DNA from 2 places in the Streptomyces sp. NPDC059256 genome. Region 2 is predicted to be linked to the other one. Evidence: riboswitches for the same ligand, from Rfam matches in the RefSeq annotation. Region 2 holds a riboswitch; the other holds the start of a gene.
What was found. Region 2 has a riboswitch for cobalamin ahead of ACFXJL_RS15570 (cobalamin biosynthesis protein). Riboswitches for the same ligand answer to the same signal wherever they lie in the genome.
Positions count from the first base shown of each region.

Region 1: another riboswitch for cobalamin. It lies ahead of cobN (cobaltochelatase subunit CobN); the one in region 2 lies ahead of ACFXJL_RS15570 (cobalamin biosynthesis protein).

Region 1 is NZ_JBHYZO010000002.1:558,844-565,394, forward strand. It holds gene ACFXJL_RS06940 (cobalamin biosynthesis protein CobG) at 1-792, opposite strand, end outside; cobalamin riboswitch at 871-1,031, shown strand; gene cobN (cobaltochelatase subunit CobN) at 1,066-4,782, shown strand; gene ACFXJL_RS06950 (DUF418 domain-containing protein) at 4,846-6,210, opposite strand.
Region 2 is NZ_JBHYZO010000005.1:375,525-382,075, reverse strand. It holds gene ACFXJL_RS15590 (alpha/beta hydrolase) at 60-1,187, opposite strand; gene ACFXJL_RS15585 (class II aldolase/adducin family protein) at 1,979-2,641, opposite strand; gene ACFXJL_RS15580 (inorganic phosphate transporter) at 2,911-4,176, shown strand; gene ACFXJL_RS15575 (hypothetical protein) at 4,189-4,413, shown strand; cobalamin riboswitch at 4,573-4,715, shown strand; gene ACFXJL_RS15570 (cobalamin biosynthesis protein) at 4,900-5,874, shown strand; gene ACFXJL_RS15565 (cobyric acid synthase) at 5,874-6,551, shown strand, end outside.

The DNA.
Region 1 (6,551 bases), on a different contig from region 2:
TTCAGCACAGAGCAGCGCGGCCCTCGGGCCATCGTCCGAACGGGCCAGCAGCAGTACGTCATCGCTGTCCCCGATCCGCAGTCCGGCGCCACCGTCGTGGTCCGCCGCGGTCAGTCCGGCGCCACCGCCATGGTCCGCCGCGGTCAGTCCGGCGCCACCGCCATGGTCCGCCGCGGTCGGTCCGGATGTGTCGGCGGCCAGCAGGGTCACATCCGCGCGCAGGGCGTCCACGTCGCCGCGCCCGTCGTCCAGGGCGAACAGGAAACGCCCCGACAGGGCCGCCGCCCGATCGCTGGCGCAGAGCAGTTCGTCCAGCGCCCTCAACCACCGGCGTACGCCGCGCCCCGAGCCGTTTCCCCCCAGTCCGCCCAGTCCGCCCAGTCCGCCCTGCCCGGCCAGTTCGCCGAGTTCGCCGAGTTCGTCCAGCCCGGCCAGTGGCGAGGCCACGATGTTGCGCACCCGCTCATGGGTCGCGGACGGCAACAGCCCTGCGTTCCCCAGGAGCTGGGCCAACTCTCCGCCGCACTGCTCGTCGAGTCCGCGCAACTGCACATTGCCCCGAGAGGTGAGGTGCAGTTCGCCGTCGCCCAGCCGTCGGGCCGCGGTCAGCAGTGCCTCGGCCTGCGCCGGGCGCAGCACACCCCCGGGTATCCGGATCCGGGCCAGTGCGCCGTCGTCCGCCCGGTGCAGCCGCAGGGAGCCGGGGCAGGCGTCACCGCGCCCCCCGGAGGGGGTCGTACCGGTGGCGCCGGCTCGGGCCGGGCGGGGTGAGGTGGGCATGTCGGCGAGCATACCGACCAGTCATGACCGTCATTTGGGACGGTATGAGCCACGGCAGTAAGACGGTATGAACCGCACCGAATAGGCGACCCTTACTATTTCGGGGACGGGCCACCCGGTCCGGCAACGCAGAAGGCGACAGTGGAGGAAGCCCGGTGTGAACCCGGCGCGGTCCCGCCACTGTGAGCCGGCCGGACGAAGGCAGTCGTCGGGGCGGCGAGTCAGGAACTCCCGTCGCCAGACACCGCCCGGGGCGTGGACACCCCGAGGAAGGCCCGATGCCGTATGCCGCACGCACCGAAGACCCCTTCGACCGATGGACCGACCAGCCCGCCGAACTCCCCCGGCGACGCCCCCGACATCGTCCTGTTGTCGACGTCCGACACCGATCTGCTCAGTGCCCGTGCCGCGGGCGGCCCGGTCGGCTTCCGCTACGCCAACCCCTCCCGCACCGCCCTGGACGACCTGCCCGCGCTGCTCGAAGGCGCCGGGCTGGTCGTCGTACGACTGTTGGGCGGGGTCCGTGCCTGGGAGGAGGGGCTCGACCGGATTCGCGCCAGCGGTCAGCCGCTGGTGGTCCTCACCGGTGAGCAGGCGCCCGATGCGCAGTTGATGGCCGCCTCCACCGTCCCCATCGGCATCGCCGCCGAGGCCCACGCCTATCTCGCCCACGGTGGCCCGGCCAATCTGGAGCAGTTGGCGCGCTTCCTCTCCGACACCGTCCTGCTCACCGGCCACGGCTTCGACCCGCCGGCGCCCGCGCCCTCCTGGGGGCGGCTGGAGCGCACGTCCGGCAGCGAAAACGGTGCAGGGGCCGGTGCTGCGGCCGGTGCTGCGGACGGCCCCACCATCGCCGTCCTCTACTACCGCGCCCACCACATGAGCGGAAACACCGCGTTCGTGGACACCCTGTGCGGGGCGATCGAGGCGGCGGGCGGCCGGGCACTGCCGCTGTACGTGGCCTCGCTACGGGCGCCGGAGCCCGAGTTGATCGAGGAGTTGCGGGCGGCCGAGACGATCGTGACGACCGTGCTCGCCGCCGGCGGCACCCGGCCCGCCGAGGCGTCCGCCGGCGGTGACGACGAGTCCTGGGACGCGGGTGCGCTCACCTCGCTCGACGTACCGATCCTCCAGGCCCTGTGTCTCACCGGGTCGCGCGCCGACTGGGAGGAGAACGACGAGGGCGTCTCCCCGCTGGACGCGGCCAGCCAGATCGCGGTGCCCGAGTTCGACGGGCGGTTGATCACCGTGCCGTTCTCCTTCAAGGAGATCGACGCCGATGGGCTGCCGGCCTATGTCGCCGACCCGGAACGCGCCGCCAGGGTCGCGGGGATCGCCGTGCGGCACGCCAGGCTGCGCCGCATACCCGCCGCGGACAAGCGCCTCGCGCTGGTCCTGTCCGCCTATCCCACCAAGCACTCGCGCATCGGCAACGCGGTCGGCCTCGACACCCCCGCCAGTGCCGTCGCCCTGCTGCGGCGACTGCGCGCCGAGGGCTATGACTTCGGCACCGAGGACGTGCCCGGGCTGGCGTCCGGGGATGGTGACGAGCTGATCCGGGCGTTGATCAACGCGGGCGGCCACGACCGGGAGTGGCTCACCGATGAGCAGTTGGCCCGCAACCCGGTCCGCATTCCCGCAGCCGACTACCGGCGCTGGTACGCAACCCTCCCCGAGGAGTTGCGCACCGCTGTGGAGGAGCACTGGGGGCCGCCGCCCGGTGAGATGTTCGTGGACCGGTCGCGCAATCCGGAGGGCGACATCGTCCTCGCCGCCCTGCGGCACGGAAACCTGCTGGTCGTCATCCAGCCGCCGCGCGGCTTCGGCGAGAACCCCATTGCGATCTACCACGACCCCGATCTGCCGCCCTCGCACCACTATCTGGCCGCCTACCGCTGGATCGCCACCCCTGACGCCGAGGGCGGCTTCGGCGCCGATGCGATGATCCACCTCGGGAAGCACGGCAATCTGGAGTGGCTGCCCGGCAAGAACGCCGGACTGTCCGCGGCCTGTGGACCCGATGCCGCGCTCGGCGATCTGCCGCTGATCTACCCGTTCCTGGTCAACGACCCCGGTGAGGGCACCCAGGCCAAGCGTCGGGTGCACGCCACCCTGATCGACCACCTCGTACCGCCGATGGCCCGTGCCGACTCCTACGGCGACATCGCCCGCCTTGAACAGCTGTTGGACGAGTACGCGCAGATCTCGTCCATGGACCCGGCGAAGCTGCCCGCGATCCGCGCCCAGATCTGGACGCTGATCCAGGCCGCGAAGCTCGACCACGACCTCGGGCTCGCCGACCGTCCCGACGACGACGGCTTCGACGACTTCCTCCTCCACGTCGACGGCTGGCTGTGCGAGGTCAAGGACGCCCAGATCCGCGACGGACTGCACGTCCTGGGCCAGGCGCCGGCCGGTGCGGACCGGGTCAACCTGGTGCTGGCGATCCTGCGCGCCCGCCAGATCTGGGGCGGTACGACCGCGCTGCCCGGGCTGCGGGAGGCGCTGGGGCTCGATGAGTCCGCGGCGACCCGCACCACCGCCGACGAGGCCGAGGCGAAGGCCCGGGCGCTGGTGCAGGCGATGGACGACGCGGGTTGGGACCTCGCGGCCGTACCAGCCGAGCACGGTCAGCAGGTCGCCGACATCCTGCGGTTCGCGGCCGTCGAGGTCGTGCCCAGGCTGGCGGCGACCACCGACGAGATCGATCACACCGTCCGCGCGCTGAACGGCCGTTTCGTGCCCGCGGGGCCGTCGGGTTCGCCGTTGCGCGGACTGGTCAATGTGCTGCCGACCGGCCGCAACTTCTACTCCGTCGACCCGAAGGCGGTGCCGTCCCGGCTGGCCTGGGAGACCGGGCAGGCGCTCGCCGACTCGCTGCTCAACCGCTACCGCACCGACAACGGCGAGTGGCCGACATCGGTGGGACTGTCCCTGTGGGGTACGAGCGCGATGCGCACCGCGGGCGACGACATCGCCGAGGCGATGGCGCTGCTGGGCGTCCGCCCCGTCTGGGACGACGCATCGCGGCGGGTCACCGGACTGGAGGCGATCCCGCTGGCCGAACTGGGCCGGCCGCGCATCGATGTGACCCTGCGCATCTCGGGCTTCTTCCGGGACGCCTTCCCGCATGTGATCGGGCTGCTCGACGACGCCGTACGACTCGCGGCCTCGCTGGAGGAGGGCGCGGACGACAACTTCGTCCGGGCACACACCCAGGCCGACCTCGCCGAGCACGGCGACGAACGCCGCGCCACGACCCGGATCTTCGGCTCCAGGCCGGGGACGTACGGGGCGGGCCTGCTCCAGCTCATCGACTCGCGCGACTGGCGTACGGACGCCGATCTCGCGGAGGTCTACACGGTGTGGGGCGGCTACGCCTACGGCCGTGAACTGGACGGGCGTCCGGCGCGCGCCGAGATGGAGACGGCGTACAAGCGGATCGAGGTCGCCGCGAAGAACACCGACACGCGGGAGCACGACATCGCGGACTCGGACGACTACTTCCAGTACCACGGCGGCATGGTGGCGACCGTGCGCGCACTGCGGGGCACCGCCCCGGAGGCGTACATCGGTGACTCGACCCGCCCGGAGACCGTCCGGACGCGCACGCTGGTGGAGGAGACGTCCCGTGTCTTCCGGGCGCGCGTGGTCAACCCGAAGTGGATCGAGGCGATGCGACGCCACGGCTACAAGGGGGCGTTCGAACTGGCGGCGACCGTCGACTACCTCTTCGGGTACGACGCGACGACGGGCGTGGTCGCGGACTGGATGTACGACAAGTTGACCGAGACGTACGTCCTGGACGCGCAGAACCAGGAGTTCCTGCGGCAGGCGAACCCCTGGGCGCTGCACGGCATCGCGGAGCGTCTGTTGGAGGCGGAGTCGCGGGGCATGTGGGAGAAGCCCGACCCGGCCGTTCTGGCGGCGCTGCGGGAGGTGTTCCTCTCCACCGAGGGCACCTTGGAGGACGAGGCGGAGGCGGCGGGCGGCGACGCCTGAGCCGACACCGGCCCGGACGGCCCTCGGTGGGGCCGTCCGGACCCGTCGGCCGGTGGTGGACGGCTACCGCTCGTTCCGCCAGCGCGGTCGCCGGGCGTTGGTGATCGCCCGCAGCACCCATTCGACCGGCCCGTACGCATGACGGTCCAGCCACCAGCGGCTCCACACCAGTTGCACGGCGAACAGGGAGAGGGCGATCAACACCGCAGTGGCCGGACCCACCCGTCCGACGAGGGCGAAGCCGAAGCCCGTGAACAGCACGGCCAGGACGAGCGACTGGCTGAGGTAGTTCGTCAGCGCCATCCGCCCGGCAGGCGCCAGCGCCCGACCGATGCGGGCACCGCGGGCGGTCGCGACCAGTTGCAGCACGGTCGCCGCGTACGCGGCGGTCAGCAGTGGGGCCGTCAGCAGATCGACGGCGACCGCGAACGACAGGAAGTCCACCCCCTGGGTCCCCTGCGATGCCCAGGCGTAGAAGACGGCACCGGCCAGACCCACCGGGAAGCCGATCCACTGGAGCCGCCGCAGCAGGGTGCGGTGCGCTGACACATTCGCCAGCAACTCCTTCTTGCCCGCGGCGAGTCCCACCAGGAACGCGGCGAGTGCGGCCGGCCCCTGGAGCAGGACGATGATCAGCAGGACATCCGACAGCCTGGCCAGGTTCTCGCCGATGACGGACGCGGGATCGCCGCGCAGCGCGGCCAGTGTGTCCTGGATGCCCGCCGCGGTCTCCGGGGTGTCCACGGAGGCACCGCCGTCGAGCCATATCAACAGGCCCAGCAGCAGGTACAGCAGTGCCGTGATCCCGAACAGAAGGAACGCGGTGCGCAGCGCCGCTCGTGGCCGGGTGCCGCGGGCGGCCAGCAGGATCAGCCCCAACAGGGCGTACGTGGTGAGGATGTCCCCGGGGAACAGCACCACCGCGTGGAAGACGCCGATCGCGAACAGGGCGGCGCAGCGGCGCAGGAAGCGCGATGTGAACCGGGCGCCGCCGCGTTCGGCGGACCGCATCTGCAAGGTGAAGCTGTAGCCGAAGAGGAAGGAGAAGAGCAGGTAGAACTTGGACTCCAGTAACAACACGGTCAGATGGAGTGCGCCACGGTCCAGCGCGCCGTCGAAGCTGGGGTCGTGCACGCCTTCCAAGCGGTGGGCGGAGGCGATGAAGGTGATGTTGACCAGCAGGATGCCGAGCAGCGCGAAGCCGCGGAGCACGTCCACGTCCGCGATGCGCTCCACCGGGCCGCGTGCCGTCCGGGTGTTCGGCTCGTGGGCTGTGGGGCCGGGGACCCGCTGTTCCCGTGGAGTGCCGCCCGCTTCTTGTGGAGTGCTGGCCGCTTCTTGTGGAGTGCTGGCCGCTTCTTGTGGAGTGCCGGCCGCTTCTTGTCGAGTGTCGTCCGTCGGCGACCGTTCGTCTGCCGTGTGACTCATGCCGGGGCCTTTCGTGGTCGGGAGGCCCGCCTGTGCGGGTCGGGTCGTGGGTTGGGGCGGGTCGGTGGTGGGCCGATGTGGAGGACGCAGGGGTGACCGGGGTACCTGTTCGGGTACGGGCAGTGATGGGCAGTGATGGGTGGCCGTGGGCGACGGTGGGCGGCGGTGGGTGGGATCGGGCGGTTCGGCGCCCGTCCGGAGTTGGACGTTCCGGACCCGGTCCGGTGCCGCTCGGCAAGGCTCACCGCACGGCCCGGTGCCGTGAAGGCTCCACCCCTGGATCGCGTCGGGCGGGGAGGGTCTGCCGGGAAACACGGTGGCTGTGGGACCATGCCCCCTTC
Region 2 (6,551 bases):
CGCGGGTTCGGTCGGGTCCTGGGGGAAGCCGGCCCGTGTCGTCAACCGGCTGACGGGGGTTACATCAAAGGGGTGAGGAACCGACGGAGGGCCTCTTCGTAGCTTGCCGGGTCCGCGTTCCACATCGCCGCGTGGGGGGCGTTGCGGACGGTGTGGAGCTGGATCAGCTCGGGTCGGCGGGCGGCGAGGTCACGTGAGGACCGCCAGGGCGCGACGGTGTCGTCGGGTCCGTGGATGATCAAGGTCGGCACCTCGGGGAGCTGCGTGTCTCCCGCGGGGAACGGCTGGTCGCCGAGGAGACCCGCCTTGCTCTGGGCGGCCTTGACGGCCAGGGGCAGCAGTGGGGCGGGGAGGTGGTGGGTCGCGGCGAGGGCCCGCAGGGTGGCCTCCCGGTCGAGTACCGGGGAGTCCAGTACGAGGCCGTTGATCCTTCCGCGCAGGGCCGAGTTGGCGGCAGCGTGCAGGGCCATGGTGGCTCCGGTGGACCAGCCGTGGAGAACGACCTGGTTCGCCCCGTTGCGGACGGCGAAGCGGAGGGCGGCATCCAGGTCACGCCACTCGGTGTACCCGAGATGTCCGGTCCCGTCCGGTGACCGGGGCGCGTCGGGGTCGCCGCGGTAGCCGAGGCCGAGGACCGGCATCCGCAGCCCATGGAGGAACGGCAGCAGGTTCAAGGGGTGTTCGCGGGTGGCTCCGAGTCCATGGACGGCGATCACCCAGGTCTCGCGCGGACCGGGGACGTACCAGGCGGGCAGTGGGCCGAGCTCGCCGGGAACGCTGACGTCCAGGTGCTCGATGCCGAGCGCGCTCGTCGGGTCGCCGGTGTGGAGCTGTGGGGTGAGTCGGACCTTCGTCCCGGGTTCCAGGGTGCCGTGGGCGATGCTCTCCAGCCGGCGCACCACCGTGTCGGCTGGGTGCTGCACGCCGTCCAGCGCCGGGCCGACCACGGCGTGGACGTCGGGGCCCTCAAGCCCGTACGTACCGGGCCGCCGGGAGGCGAGGCTGCGGGTGAAGGTGATCTGACCGGCTGCCGTGGCGTGCACGGTGAGCCGGGGATCGCCGGGGAGCGGTCGGCCGGTGGTGGTCCTGAGGGCGGCGTCGCCGGCGTACCGTCCGGCCGCGATGGCAGCCGCACCGATGCCGATGAGCGTGGTGACGGCCGCTGCCGTCGCAGTAACGGGGCGCACCATCCCAGTGTCGGCACGGCGGGGCGGCCCTGCCAGTGGACGACCGGCCTTCTCGGCTTCCCGGCTTGCTGCGGGCCACTGGGTTCCGGTGCGCCGCGACGGCCGGTCGCCCTGGTACGGCCGGTGCCGGGAGCGGGCGGGCCGCCGACCTTCGGGGGCGCGACCGCCCGTGGGACGGCCGGGCTGACGCCCCCGCGACGTTCGTCCTGCCCTGTCGTGGCTCGCTGGGGCCTGGGCTCACCCGCCCTCCGGGCCGCTCAGGGAGGCGGCTCCCTGGGCAGCTCGCCCGTCGGCGTCGTGAGCTCCGGAGCCGCACCCCGGTGCTGACCGTCGCCCCGACAGGACCGCAGGACCGTTCTGCGGCCCCTCGGGGGCGCTCCCGGGATATCCGGGGCGTCCGGTTGAGCCGTCCGAGCTCTTCGCCGAGCGGTGTTCGGGCGGCGAGGAGGCGCGTACGGCTCATCAGTCCCCGCGAGATGCATCGTCGAAATCCAGCCAGTGGGCCCCGAGGTCATCCTGACGGCCCCGGGGCCCGGCACGGTGTGGTCGTGGCGGCGTTCCTGGCTCGTTCCCGTCCGCGGGGAGGCCGCCCCGAACGGACCGTGGGCCGGTGGTGCGGAGGATGCCGCTCCATGGTGGACCGATACGTCCGAACAGGTCGCGACCCCGGTGCGGAATGGCCGGGTCCGCCCTCCTGGGCGACTCCGTGGGCGCTACACCCGGCCCTCGTCCGCAAAGCGCCGCCGAAGGCCCGGTCAACAGGGCCCCCGGAGCCTAAGCGGAACGCGATGTCAGGAGCGTTGGCCGTACCCCCGCAGCTGGGTGGCCACCTCGTCGAGTTCGGCGGAGGAGAGCAGGGAGGGCCGCAGGCCGGGCACCGACGAGGCCGCGAGCCAGACCTGGCACATCCACTCCAGTTGGGCGGTGCGGTCGTAGGCGCGGTCCAGCGAATCCGCATGCGCGATCGTGCCGTGGTTGCGCAGCAGACAGGCGCTGCGGCCATCCAGGGCCCGGCCCATGTTCCGGGCCAGTTCCGGCGTGCCGTAGAGGGCGTACGGGGCCACCCGGACGGGTCCGCCGAGCTCGGCGGTCATGTAGTGGACGGCCGGCAGTTCATCGACGAGCGTGGAGACTGCGGTGGCGTGGACGGCATGCGTATGGACGACGGCCCCGGCCTTGGATGTTCGGTAAACCTCCAGGTGGAGGGGGAGTTCACTGGTCGGCTTGAGGTCGCCGGCGACCTGTCGGCCCGCCAGGTCGACGACCACAGGCTCCCTCGTCGACAGACGTTCGTAGGGCACTCCGCTGGGGGTCACCACGACGAGGTCGCCGACCCGCGCCGACACATTGCCGGACGTACCCACCACCAAGCCCTCGGCAGCCGTTCTCCGGGCGGTGGTCACGACGTCCCGCCACGCCTGTTCGATGGACTCTTTGGACATGTGTTCGGCCATGGATCGATCCTGTCAGGCATGGCCGGAAGGCAACAGACCGTCCCGTGATGCAGATCACCCCAAAGGGCGTAAATGCCATCTTGCGGACACCGACGCCGTGGTGGGCCCGGGAGCATGACCACGCAGACGGCCCGAAGAGATCACTCAGGGCACAAGCGGAATCGCGAACCTCACTTGGGGACATCACGAATCTCGCCTCAGTTCACCTTCCGTTCACCCAGGTTATCTACGTTCGCGATGTCACTGACGTCGATAGATTGCCTGGGTAAATGGAACACATCACGCTGCTGCTCGCGATTGTGATCGTGACGGCTCTCGTGTTCGATTTCACGAACGGTTTCCACGACACGGCCAATGCGATGGCGACGACCATCTCGACCGGCGCGATGAAGCCCAAGGCCGCGGTCGCCATGTCCGCGGTGCTCAACCTCGTCGGCGCGTTTCTTTCGGTGGAGGTCGCCAAGACGATCTCCAGCGGCATCGTCAACGAGTCAGGCATCACCCCCGAAGTGATCTTCGCGGCGCTCGTCGGCGCCATCCTCTGGAATCTGTTGACCTGGCTGATCGGTCTGCCGTCCAGCTCCTCGCACGCCCTCATGGGCGGTCTGATCGGTGCGACCATCGCGTCGGTCGGTATCAGCGGAGTCAACGGCGGCACCGTGGTCACCAAGGTGCTCATCCCTGCGATCGCAGCCCCGCTGGTCGCCGGTATCGCCGCCTACCTCGCGTCCCGGCTGACGTACCGCCTCGGCCGGAACACCGACCCGAAGTCCACCGCCAAGGGCTACCGCGCCGGCCAGATAGCCTCGGCCGGCCTCGTGTCCCTGGCCCACGGCACCAATGACGCCCAGAAGACCATGGGTGTCATCACCCTCGCGCTCGTCGCCGGTGGAGTGCTCGTCCCCGGCTCCAACCCCCCCATGTGGGTCATCGCATCCGCGGGCATCGCCATCGCCCTCGGCACCTACCTCGGTGGGTGGCGCATCATCCGCACCATGGGCAAGGGCCTGACCGACCTCCAGCCGCAGCAGGGCTTCGCCGCCCAGACCAGTGCGGCCAGCGTCATCCTCGCCTCGTCGAACCTCGGCTTCTCCCTCTCCACCACCCACTCGTGCTCCGGCGCGGTGATGGGTGCCGGTCTGGGCCGCAAGGGCGGGGTGGTCCGCTGGTCGACCGCCACCCGGATGTTCGTGGCCTGGGGTCTGACCCTGCCGGCCGCCGGTCTGGTGGCCGCCGGTTCCGAGTACGTGACCAAGCAGGGTGACTGGGGCGTGGCGGTGGTCGCCACCTTCCTGGTCGCCTCGTCCGCCGCCATCTGGTTCATCTCCCGCCGCCAGGTCGTCGACCACACCAACGTCAACGACACGTCCGAGGAAGGCGAGCCCGCGGGCGTGGTCACCACGGCCATCGCGGCCGTCACCCCGCCGCCTGCCGGCACGACGATGAACAACTCCCTGGACGACCTCAAGACGACCATCCCGGCCCGCAATGCCGCGACCCCCGAAGCCGGCCCCGCCAGCCCGGCCGCGGTGTAAGGACTGAAGACCATGAAAATCGACTGGGTAGCCCTCGGCTCCGTCTTCGGCGTGAGTCTCGTCGCCACCATTGCGCTGGTGGGCCTGTTCACCCTGGGCATCATCGGTCTGAGCAAGCAGGGGGCTGCGACCGCCTCCGGCACCGGCTCGGTTGCCCTTCCCCGGATAGGCGCCTACACCTGCTTCGCCCTCTGCACCGCGGCCATCAGCTACGGCATATATCTGATCGTCACCTGAGGCCGCACCTCACCGCACAGCAGCAGTCGTTTCACAGCCGGGCCGTCGATCTCTCGGGATCTGCGGTCCGGCTTCTGCGTGCCCTGAGGGATCCTCGGGAAGCAGGGGCGATGTGGGGCTCGGCACACTGCACCGTCGCAGGTCAACGGCAGGTTGACGGCTGTTCTCGGGGCGTGGTGGACTGCCGGGGCCAACTACGACAGCAGCAGAGGAAGCCGGTGCGAATCCGGCGCGGTCCCGCCACTGTGACCGGGGAGTTCCTCCCCGTGAGCCAGGAACTCTCGCCGTCGATCACGTCGAACCAGGGCGCGGACACCCTGAGTGAGGACATATCGCCATGCCCGGCTACGGTCCAGCCCCTGCCTTGATCGACGGCATCCACTTGCTGTGCGGTGCACCCCCGGCGACGCCGGCCCGGCAGGGAACACGGATATCCCACGGGCCGGCACCAAGGGCCCTCCGAGGCGGAACGCCGGTCTGAAACCCATGCGTACCGATCGTGTCTTCGCGTACGGGGCGGCTGCCGGGCTCCTGGCTGATCTACTGCTCGGCGACCCGCGCCGAGGGCATCCCGTCGCCCTCTTCGGGCGGGCCGCCGGCACCGTCGAGAAGGCCCTGTGGCGTGACCACCGCGGCTGGGGAGCCCTGTACACGACGCTCTGCGTCGGCGGGGCCACCGCGACCGCCGCCCTGGCGTCCCGTGCCACCCGCCGCAGTCCGGTGCTCCGCACCGCGCTGACCGCGACCGCCACCTGGACCGTGGTCGGAGGGACGTCACTGGGCCGGGAGGCCCGTGCCGTCGGTGCCGCGCTCGCGGCCGGTGACATCGAGCGGGCCCGGGCCCGGCTGCCACACCTGTGCGGACGCGACCCCCAGTACCTGGACGAGCAGCAGATCGCCCGGGCGGTCGTCGAGTCCGTCGCCGAGAACACGTCGGACGCGGTCGTGGGGGCCCTGGTGTGGGGCGCGGTCGCGGGCGTGCCCGGACTGGTCGCCTTCCGTGCGGTGAACACCCTGGACGCGATGGTGGGGCACCGGTCGCCCCGGCACCGACGGTTCGGCTGGGCCTCGGCCCGGCTCGACGATGTCGCCGGCTGGCCCGGAGCGAGGCTGACGGCCGCTCTCGCCGCCGTCGCGGGCGAGAGCGCCCCCCGGGCACTCGCGGCCTGGCGGGCCGACGCCCATCGGCATCCCAGCCCCAACGCGGGACCCGTGGAAGCCGCGTTCGCCGGTGCGCTGGGAGTACGACTCGGCGGGACGCTCTCCTACGCCGGACGGATCGAGCACCGACCGGTCCTGCACTCCGCGGGCCGGCAGGTGGAGTTGGCCGACATCGAGCGGGCGGTACGGCTGTCACGACGGGTCGGGGTGTTGGCGCTCGGTGTGGGCGTGATGGCCCGCTCGCTGTTCGCACGGGCAGCGAGACCGCAGCGAGGACGACGAGAGGGCCGGGGGACCTGATGACGAGCCGAGGGCGCGGCGGTGGCCTGCTGATCGCCGGCACCACGTCGGACGCGGGCAAGAGCGTGGTCACGGCGGGCATCTGCCGCTGGCTGGTGCGGCAGGGGGTGAAGGTCGCTCCGTTCAAGGGCCAGAACATGTCCCTGAACTCCTTCGTCACCCGACAGGGCGCGGAGATCGGCCGGGCCCAGGCGATGCAGGCGCAGGCCGCCCGCGTCGAGCCCAGCGCACTGATGAACCCGGTGCTCCTCAAACCCGGCAGCGACCGGTCCAGCCAGGTCGTGCTGATGGGCAGACCGGTCGGTGAGATGAGCGCCCGCGGCTACCACGGCGGCCGACAGCAGACCTTGCTGGCCACCGTCGTGGAGTGCCTGGAGGAGTTGCGGGCCACCCATGACGCCGTGATCTGCGAGGGGGCGGGAAGCCCCGCCGAGATCAACCTACGGCGGACCGACATCGTCAACATGGGTGTCGCCCGGGCGGCCGGGCTGCCGGTGCTGGTCGTGGGCGACATCGACCGCGGTGGGGTGTTCGCCTCCTTCTTCGGGACGACGGCACTGCTCGCGGCCGAGGACCAACGCTTGGTGGCGGGCTACCTCATCAACAAGTTCCGCGGCGACGTCTCCCTGCTGGAGCCGGGCCTCGACATGCTCCACGACCTCACCGGACGGCGGACG